3 regions of the Streptomyces sp. 147326 genome follow, and region 3 is predicted to be linked to each of the others. Evidence: riboswitches for the same ligand, from Rfam matches in the RefSeq annotation. Region 3 holds a riboswitch; each other region holds the start of a gene.
What was found. A riboswitch is a leader RNA that binds a small molecule or an ion and turns the genes downstream of it on or off. The one in region 3 is predicted to bind cyclic di-AMP.
Positions count from the first base shown of each region.

Region 1 (2,255 bases), 3.9 Mb from region 3:
AGTTGGTCGCGCAGCCGGCCGAGGGTCTCGGGCTTCAGCCCGAGGCCCTCCGCCAGGTAGGGGTCCACCCCGCCCCAGGTCTCGTCGATGGTCTCGAACGCGGCGACCAGGTACTCGGCACGGGCGTCGAAGAGCGGCGCGAGGAGCTCCATCACCTCGGGGGAGCGGGCCTCGTCGGACGCGCCGCTGCGGCGCACCCGGTAGCGGCGGTGCGGGGCGTTTGACTCCAGGTAGTCCGCCACGATCGCCTCGCGCCCGACGCCCAGCGCGAGCAGGGTCACGGCGATCGACAGGCCGGCCCGGTCCTTGCCGGCCGCGCAGTGCAGGAGGGCGGGGACGCTGTCCTCGGCGAGCGCGTGCACGACCCGGCTGTGCTCGGCGGTGCGCTGCTCGATGATCCTGCGGTACGAGTTCGTCATCCGGGCCGCGGCCTTGCCGTCGCCCAGGATCGCGCGCAGCTGCCCGAGGTCGCCGTCGCGCACCAGCCGCCAGAACTCCCGGCCGTCGGCCGGATCCGAGAGCGGGATGTTCACGTTCCGTACGCCGGGCAGTTCCACGTCCGGCCCCTCCAGCGCGTGGTCGGCGCCGTTGCGGAAGTCGAAGACGGTGTGGAGGCCGAGCGAGGCGAGGAACTCTGCATCGGTTTCGGTGGCATGTGCGAGATGTCCGCTTCGGAAGAGTCGTCCCGTCCTGACCCTTCGTCCATCAGAAGTCGGCAATCCGCCCACATCACGGAAATTGCGCACTCCGGTCAGCTCCGGCTCCTGTATCTGCTGGGTCACGTGAGCTCCTCCGCTTTCTGGTGAGACATCTGTCCGAATTGAGCTGGTTGGCGCCAACTTGCCATATCCGGAGGCGAGATCGGGCACGTCCCCGTGAGCCAGATCATACGGTGACCGTGAGTGCCTGATCGCGAATGCCGAATGGCCCCGTCAGGGGGGTTGTTGACGGCGGGTAATGGACGGAGGGTGACCGGAATTTCGCCGATTCCCCATCCCTGTGATTCCGTCAGGAAATTCGTGGCTTGTTCCCTGCTGGCGCAAGGGATTACCTTCGCGATCGATCCGGGTGGATCGCCGAATCCTGCCGCCGCCCGGAAACCGCACCCGACCATTCGTGCGGCAGGAGCGGGGGAACCAGGTAAGCCGCTGTTCCGGAGATCTTTTCGCCGGGACGGCTCGGGGTGAAGACGTACATGTGCCGTTCATGTACGTCCGGACATCTCCAGTCCGAACCCGACAGCTCACCTCGCAGGCGCCGGAGAGGAATTCGCCATGCCTGCAAAGGGTAAGCACCGCCGACCCAAGTCCCTTTCGATATCGCGCGGTTTCGCCGTCGCAGGCACCGGCGGCGCGGCCCTCGCGCTGCCGCTGATCGGCGCGGCCGGCGCCCACGCGGGCGGCTCGCCGGCCGCCGCGACCGCGGTGGCCCCCGCGGTGGCCCCGCAGCTCCCCGTAGCACTGCAGGCCGCGCCCGCCGCCGCCGTGCAGAGCGCGCCGAGCGTCTACACGGTCGTGCCGGGCGACTACCTCTCCAAGATCGCCGCCGAGCGGCACCTGTCCGGCGGCTGGGAACAGCTGTACGCCGACAACCGCGAGGCGGTCGGCGCCAACCCGTCGCTGATCCACCCCGGCCTGAAGCTGAACCTCGGCGGTGCGGCCGAGGCGGCTCCGGTGGAATCCGCTCCCGAGGCCGCTCCCGAGGCCGAGGCCGCTCCGCAGTCCGCCCCCGAGGCGGCGCCGAAGGCGGCTCCCAAGGCGGCTCCCAAGGCGGCCCCGAAGCCGGCCGCGAAGGCCCCCGCGCGGCCGGACCCCGCCGCCGAGGCTCCCGCCGGGCAGCAGTCGGCCTCCGGCTTCGTCGCCCCGCTCGGCGGCGGCATCTCCACCCAGTACAAGGTCGCGGGCAGCATGTGGTCCTCCGGTTACCACACCGGCGTCGACTTCATCGCGAGCTCCGGTACCACCGTCAAGGCCGTCGGCGCGGGCACCGTGGTCTCCGCCGGCTGGAGCGGTGCGTACGGCAACGAGGTCGTCATCCGGCACGCGGACGGCAAGTACTCCCAGTACGCCCACCTGTCCCAGTTGTCCGTCTCCTCCGGCCAGAGCGTCACCGCCGGCCAGACCCTCGGCCTCTCCGGCTCCACGGGCAACTCCACCGGCCCGCACCTCCACTTCGAGATCCGCACGGGCCCCTCGTACGGCTCCGACATCGACCCGCTGGCCTACCTCCGCTCCAAGGGCGTGAGCATCTGACGG
Region 1 covers NZ_CP134201.1:1,523,657-1,525,911, reverse strand. Annotated here, with positions in the region: gene RIU97_RS06970 (tyrosine-protein phosphatase) at 1-782, opposite strand, end outside; cyclic di-AMP (ydaO/yuaA leader) riboswitch at 1,065-1,270, shown strand; gene RIU97_RS06965 (LysM peptidoglycan-binding domain-containing M23 family metallopeptidase) at 1,275-2,252, shown strand.
Region 1: another riboswitch for cyclic di-AMP. It lies ahead of RIU97_RS06965 (LysM peptidoglycan-binding domain-containing M23 family metallopeptidase); the one in region 3 lies ahead of RIU97_RS24655 (transglycosylase family protein).

Region 2 (2,255 bases), 2.8 Mb from region 3:
AACACCGCCGCGGCCCTTCCGGTGCCGCCGGTGACCGCCGACGACACCGGCCGCGTGGTCATCGTGGACCGGCCCGGCGCGGTCCAGACGCAGCTGCTGATCGGCCGGACCGGGCCGGACCGCCACGACCAGGTCTGGGCGGCCCAGGTGCTGGGCACGTACTGCCTGGGCGGCACCCTCACCTCCCGCCTGGACAAGGTGCTGCGCGAGGAGAAGGGGTACACCTACGGCGTGCGCGCCTTCGGCCAGGTGCTGCGCTCCACCGCCGACGGCAAGGGCGCCTCGATGCTCGCCATCAGCGGCTCGGTGGACACCCCCAACACCGGACCGGCGCTGGAGGACCTCTGGAAGGTACTGCGCACCCTCGCGGAGGGCGGTCTGACCGACGCCGAACGCGACGTGGCCGTACAGAACTTGGTGGGCGTGGCCCCGCTGAAGTTCGAGACGGCGGCCTCGGTCGCCGGCACCCTCGCCGACCAGGTCGAGCAGGAGCTGCCGGACGACTACCAGGCGCAGTTGTACGCGCGCCTCGCCGAAACCGGCACCGTGGAGGCGACCACGGCGGTCGTGAAGGCCTTCCCGGCGGACCGCCTGGTCACGGTCCTGGTGGGCGACGCGGCGGTGATCGAGGAGCCGGTGCGCGCCCTCGGGATCGGTGACGTCACGGTCGTCACCAACTGACCTGTCGGTGACGGCCGGCTGACGGTCGACGGACGGATCGCGCAGGGGCTCTGGCGGGCTTATCCGCCGGAGCCCCTTTTGTCCGTTTGGTGGCTAGGTTGCTTGTATGGGGTGTGGCGTACGCAACAAAAAGGCGCGTCTGTTTGGCGATTGACTGATGATCCGCCTAGCGTCGGGCGTGCTGTCCGTCAGTTGTGCCCGCCGCACCCGCGGCACCGGACAGCGATCGCCGAGTCCCCGTCAGGCGCGAGCCTGGGGAGCCGGGGACCCACATGAGTCCCTGGGGTGAATCGGACCCCCTCGCAAGAGGAGGCCCGTAGGAGACCTTCCTGCTCCGAACCCGTCAGCTAACCCGGTAGGCGAGAAGGAAGGAAAGGATCAAACCCTTCATGGCGTTTGGCAGTCGTCCCGCTGGTACCGGTAAGCACCGTGGCTCCAGCCGTCTGAGCAAGAAGACCGCCGGTTACGCCGGTATCGCCGCGATCGCCACCACGGGTGTCGTCGGCTCCCTCGCCGCCCCGGCCTTCGCCGCGGACAACCACAGCAGCTCCGCCCCGGAGAACGGGCTGGGTGCCGTGGTCGTCGCCGAGGACCTCGCGGGTGACATCGCCGACCAGGCCGATTCCCAGCACCGCGCCGCCGAGCACGCCGCCGCCAAGGCGCAGGCGGAGGCGGAGGCCAAGCAGAAGGCCGCCGAGTCCAAGCGCCTCGCCGAGGCCAAGGCGAAGGCCGAGCGCGACGCCGCCGAGCGTGCGGCCCGCGAGGAGGAGCGCAAGCGCCTCAACACCTTCGTCGCCCCGGTCGACGGCTCGTACGTCAGCACGCAGTACCACGCGGGCGGCGGCATGTGGTCCTCCGGCAGCCACACCGGCATCGACTTCCACGCGGCCTCCGGCACCTCGGTCCACGCGGTGGGCGTCGGCACCGTCGTCGAGGCCGGCTGGGGCGGCGCGTACGGCAACAACGTCGTCATCAAGCACAACGACGGTACGTACACCCAGTACGGGCACATGACCTCGCTGAACGTCTCCGTCGGCGAGCAGGTCACCCCCGGCCAGCAGATCGGCCTGTCGGGCTCCACCGGCAACTCCAGCGGCCCGCACCTGCACTTCGAGGCCCGCACGGGCTCGCAGTACGGCTCGGACATCGACCCGATCGCGTACCTGCGCTCGCACGGCGTCAGCCTCTGACCCCGTCCCGCACCGCTTCACCGAAGGCCCCGGCTCCCCGAGCCGGGGCCTTCGTGTTGCGTCTTTGTGCAAATGTTTCGCTTTTCCGGCCGCTCTCGGAAATTATCGTGTGTTGCAATAGAGTCGCAGCACGCGCATGTGCGTGCAATGAGGCTGGCAGTCGGAAATAGGCGGAGGTTCGGTCTTGCGTATTCCTGCGCACGCGGTATGCACAGCAATCCGCGACGACATCGTCTCCGGGGTGTTCGAGCCGGGCGGCCGGCTGACCGAGGAGGTGCTGGCCCGCCGGTACGGAGTCTCGCGCGTCCCGGTCCGCGAGGCACTGCGGACCCTGGAGTCCGAGGGCTTCGTGACCACGCGGCGCCATGCGGGGGCCTGTGTGGC
Region 2 covers NZ_CP134201.1:2,532,308-2,534,562, reverse strand. Annotated here, with positions in the region: gene RIU97_RS11015 (M16 family metallopeptidase) at 1-681, shown strand, start outside; cyclic di-AMP (ydaO/yuaA leader) riboswitch at 899-1,058, shown strand; gene RIU97_RS11010 (M23 family metallopeptidase) at 1,071-1,871, shown strand; gene RIU97_RS11005 (GntR family transcriptional regulator) at 2,056-2,255, shown strand, end outside.
Region 2: another riboswitch for cyclic di-AMP. It lies ahead of RIU97_RS11010 (M23 family metallopeptidase); the one in region 3 lies ahead of RIU97_RS24655 (transglycosylase family protein).

Region 3 (2,255 bases):
CGCCGACCCGTCCCAGCCGGTGCTCCCGGGCACCCCGGGCACCCCGGGCACCACGCCGCTGCCGCCCGCCGACCCGACGGCTCCGACCCTCCCGGTCGACCCCTCGGCGCCCACGACCCCGCCCGCCACCCCCGGTGCGACCCCGGTGGACCCCGCCGCCCCGACCGCTCCGGCGACGCCGGGCGCCGCTCCGGAAGCCGCTCCGGAAGCCACTCCGGGCGAAGGCAGCGGCAAGCACCGCGGCGCGCCCGCGGCCGAGGCCCCGGTCCCGTCTGACGCCGCGTCGAAGCCCACGTACACGGTCCGGGAGGGCGACAGCCTGGCGACCATCGCGGTTGCCAAGGGAGTCAAGGGCGGCTGGAACGGGCTCTACGAGGCCAACGAGCAGGTCATCGGCGAGGACGCCAACCTGATCAAGCCCGGCCAGAACCTGGATCTAAGCACGTAATAGGGACACTTCAACCACCCGGAAAGACCTGATTGTCGGTTATCTGTAAGTGAGACATGCGTCTCTTCCGGTCAACTGGCGTGTCCCGCCTCGGGGCTTCCGCAAACCCCGCCCTCACCTGCGCAAACGCCCCTGCGGGGAGCGCAAGTAGGGGCCCCCTCTCCCCGATGTTCCTCGTTGAACATCGGGGAGAGACCTGTCTACCTTCTGAATCGCCCGCCACCGCGGGCTCCTTCGACCGCATCGCCGAATCCTGCCGGCGGACGGGGGGAACAGTCGTCGCGTCAAGCGCCGAAGGCAGGAGCGGGGGAACCAAGGTAGGTGCCGGGAGCGGCCGTTGAGAGACGGTCACGCCACCGGCTAGGGGTTAAGACGTGCGCTAGGTCGCACGGCCGGGCAACTCACTCGCCCGAACCCGACAGCTCACCTCGCAGGCGTCGGTGAGGAGAAACTCCATGCTGCTTTCCGGCAAGGGCAAGCACCGTCGCGGCTCCAAGGCCGTCCGCATCGTCACGCTCGCCGGTGTCGCCGGTGTGGCCGTCGCCGCCCCCCTGATGGCCGCGGGCACCGCCAGCGCCGCCACCGCGTCCGAGTGGGACAAGGTCGCCCAGTGCGAGTCCGGCGGCAACTGGTCCATCAACACGGGCAACGGCTACTACGGCGGACTGCAGTTCTCGTCCTCCACGTGGGCCGCGTACGGCGGCAAGTCGTACGCCGCGCAGGCCAACCAGGCCTCGAAGTCCCAGCAGATAGCCGTCGCCGAGAAGGTCCTCAAGGGTCAGGGCAAGGGCGCCTGGCCGAGCTGCGGCAAGGGCCTGTCGAACTCCTCCTACACCGGTGGCGGCACGGAGACCTCGACGCAGAACAAGCCGAAGGCCGACTCGAAGAAGACCGAGCAGAAGGTCGCCCCGAAGGTCGCGCCGAAGAAGGAGACCAAGCGCTCCGAGGCCCCGACCACCCGCTCCGAGCGCCCCGCCGCCCCGAAGACCGGCAACGGCTCGTACGAGGTCAAGGCGGGCGACACCCTGGGCACCATCGCCGAGGCCAACGGCGTCAAGGGCGGCTGGGAGAAGCTCTTCGAGCTGAACAAGGACATCGTCTCGGACGCCGACCTGATCTTCCCGGGTCAGAAGCTGAAGCTCAGCTGAACACTGCGGCAATAGCCGCAGGAGCGTGCGCAACGCACAGCATTCCCCCCGCCCGGCGCGTCTCCCCCCACGCGCCGGGCGGCGGCGTGCGTACCGGGTGACGGGCGATATCCAGAGACCTATGTCCCGGAAGAGGGGTATTCGGTCCCTTTTTCGTCCCAGGGGTCGGGCGGTCGGGCGGTCGAGTGCTCCGGGCCGGTTAGGCTCTAAGCGGCAGGGCCGTCCCACGGCCTGACACGCCACCGCACACCCAGCGTCACATCCCAGAAGGAGATGCTCGTGCCGTCCATCGACGTCGTCGTAGCCCGGGAAATCCTGGACTCCCGAGGCAACCCCACGGTCGAGGTCGAGGTGGGCCTCGACGATGGCAGCACCGGCCGTGCTGCAGTTCCGTCCGGCGCCTCCACCGGTGCATTCGAGGCCATCGAGCTCCGTGACGGTGACCCCAACCGTTACTTCGGCAAGGGTGTCGAGAAGGCCGTCCTCGCCGTCATCGAGCAGATCGGCCCGGAGCTCGTCGGCTACGACGCCACCGAGCAGCGCCTGATCGACCAGGCCATGTTCGACCTGGATGCCACCGACAACAAGGGCTCGCTCGGCGCCAACGCCATCCTCGGCGTCTCCCTCGCCGTCGCGCACGCCGCGTCCGAGGCCTCGGA
Region 3 covers NZ_CP134201.1:5,373,826-5,376,080, forward strand. Annotated here, with positions in the region: gene RIU97_RS24650 (transglycosylase family protein) at 1-448, shown strand, start outside; cyclic di-AMP (ydaO/yuaA leader) riboswitch at 728-900, shown strand; gene RIU97_RS24655 (transglycosylase family protein) at 904-1,596, shown strand; gene eno (phosphopyruvate hydratase) at 1,870-2,255, shown strand, end outside.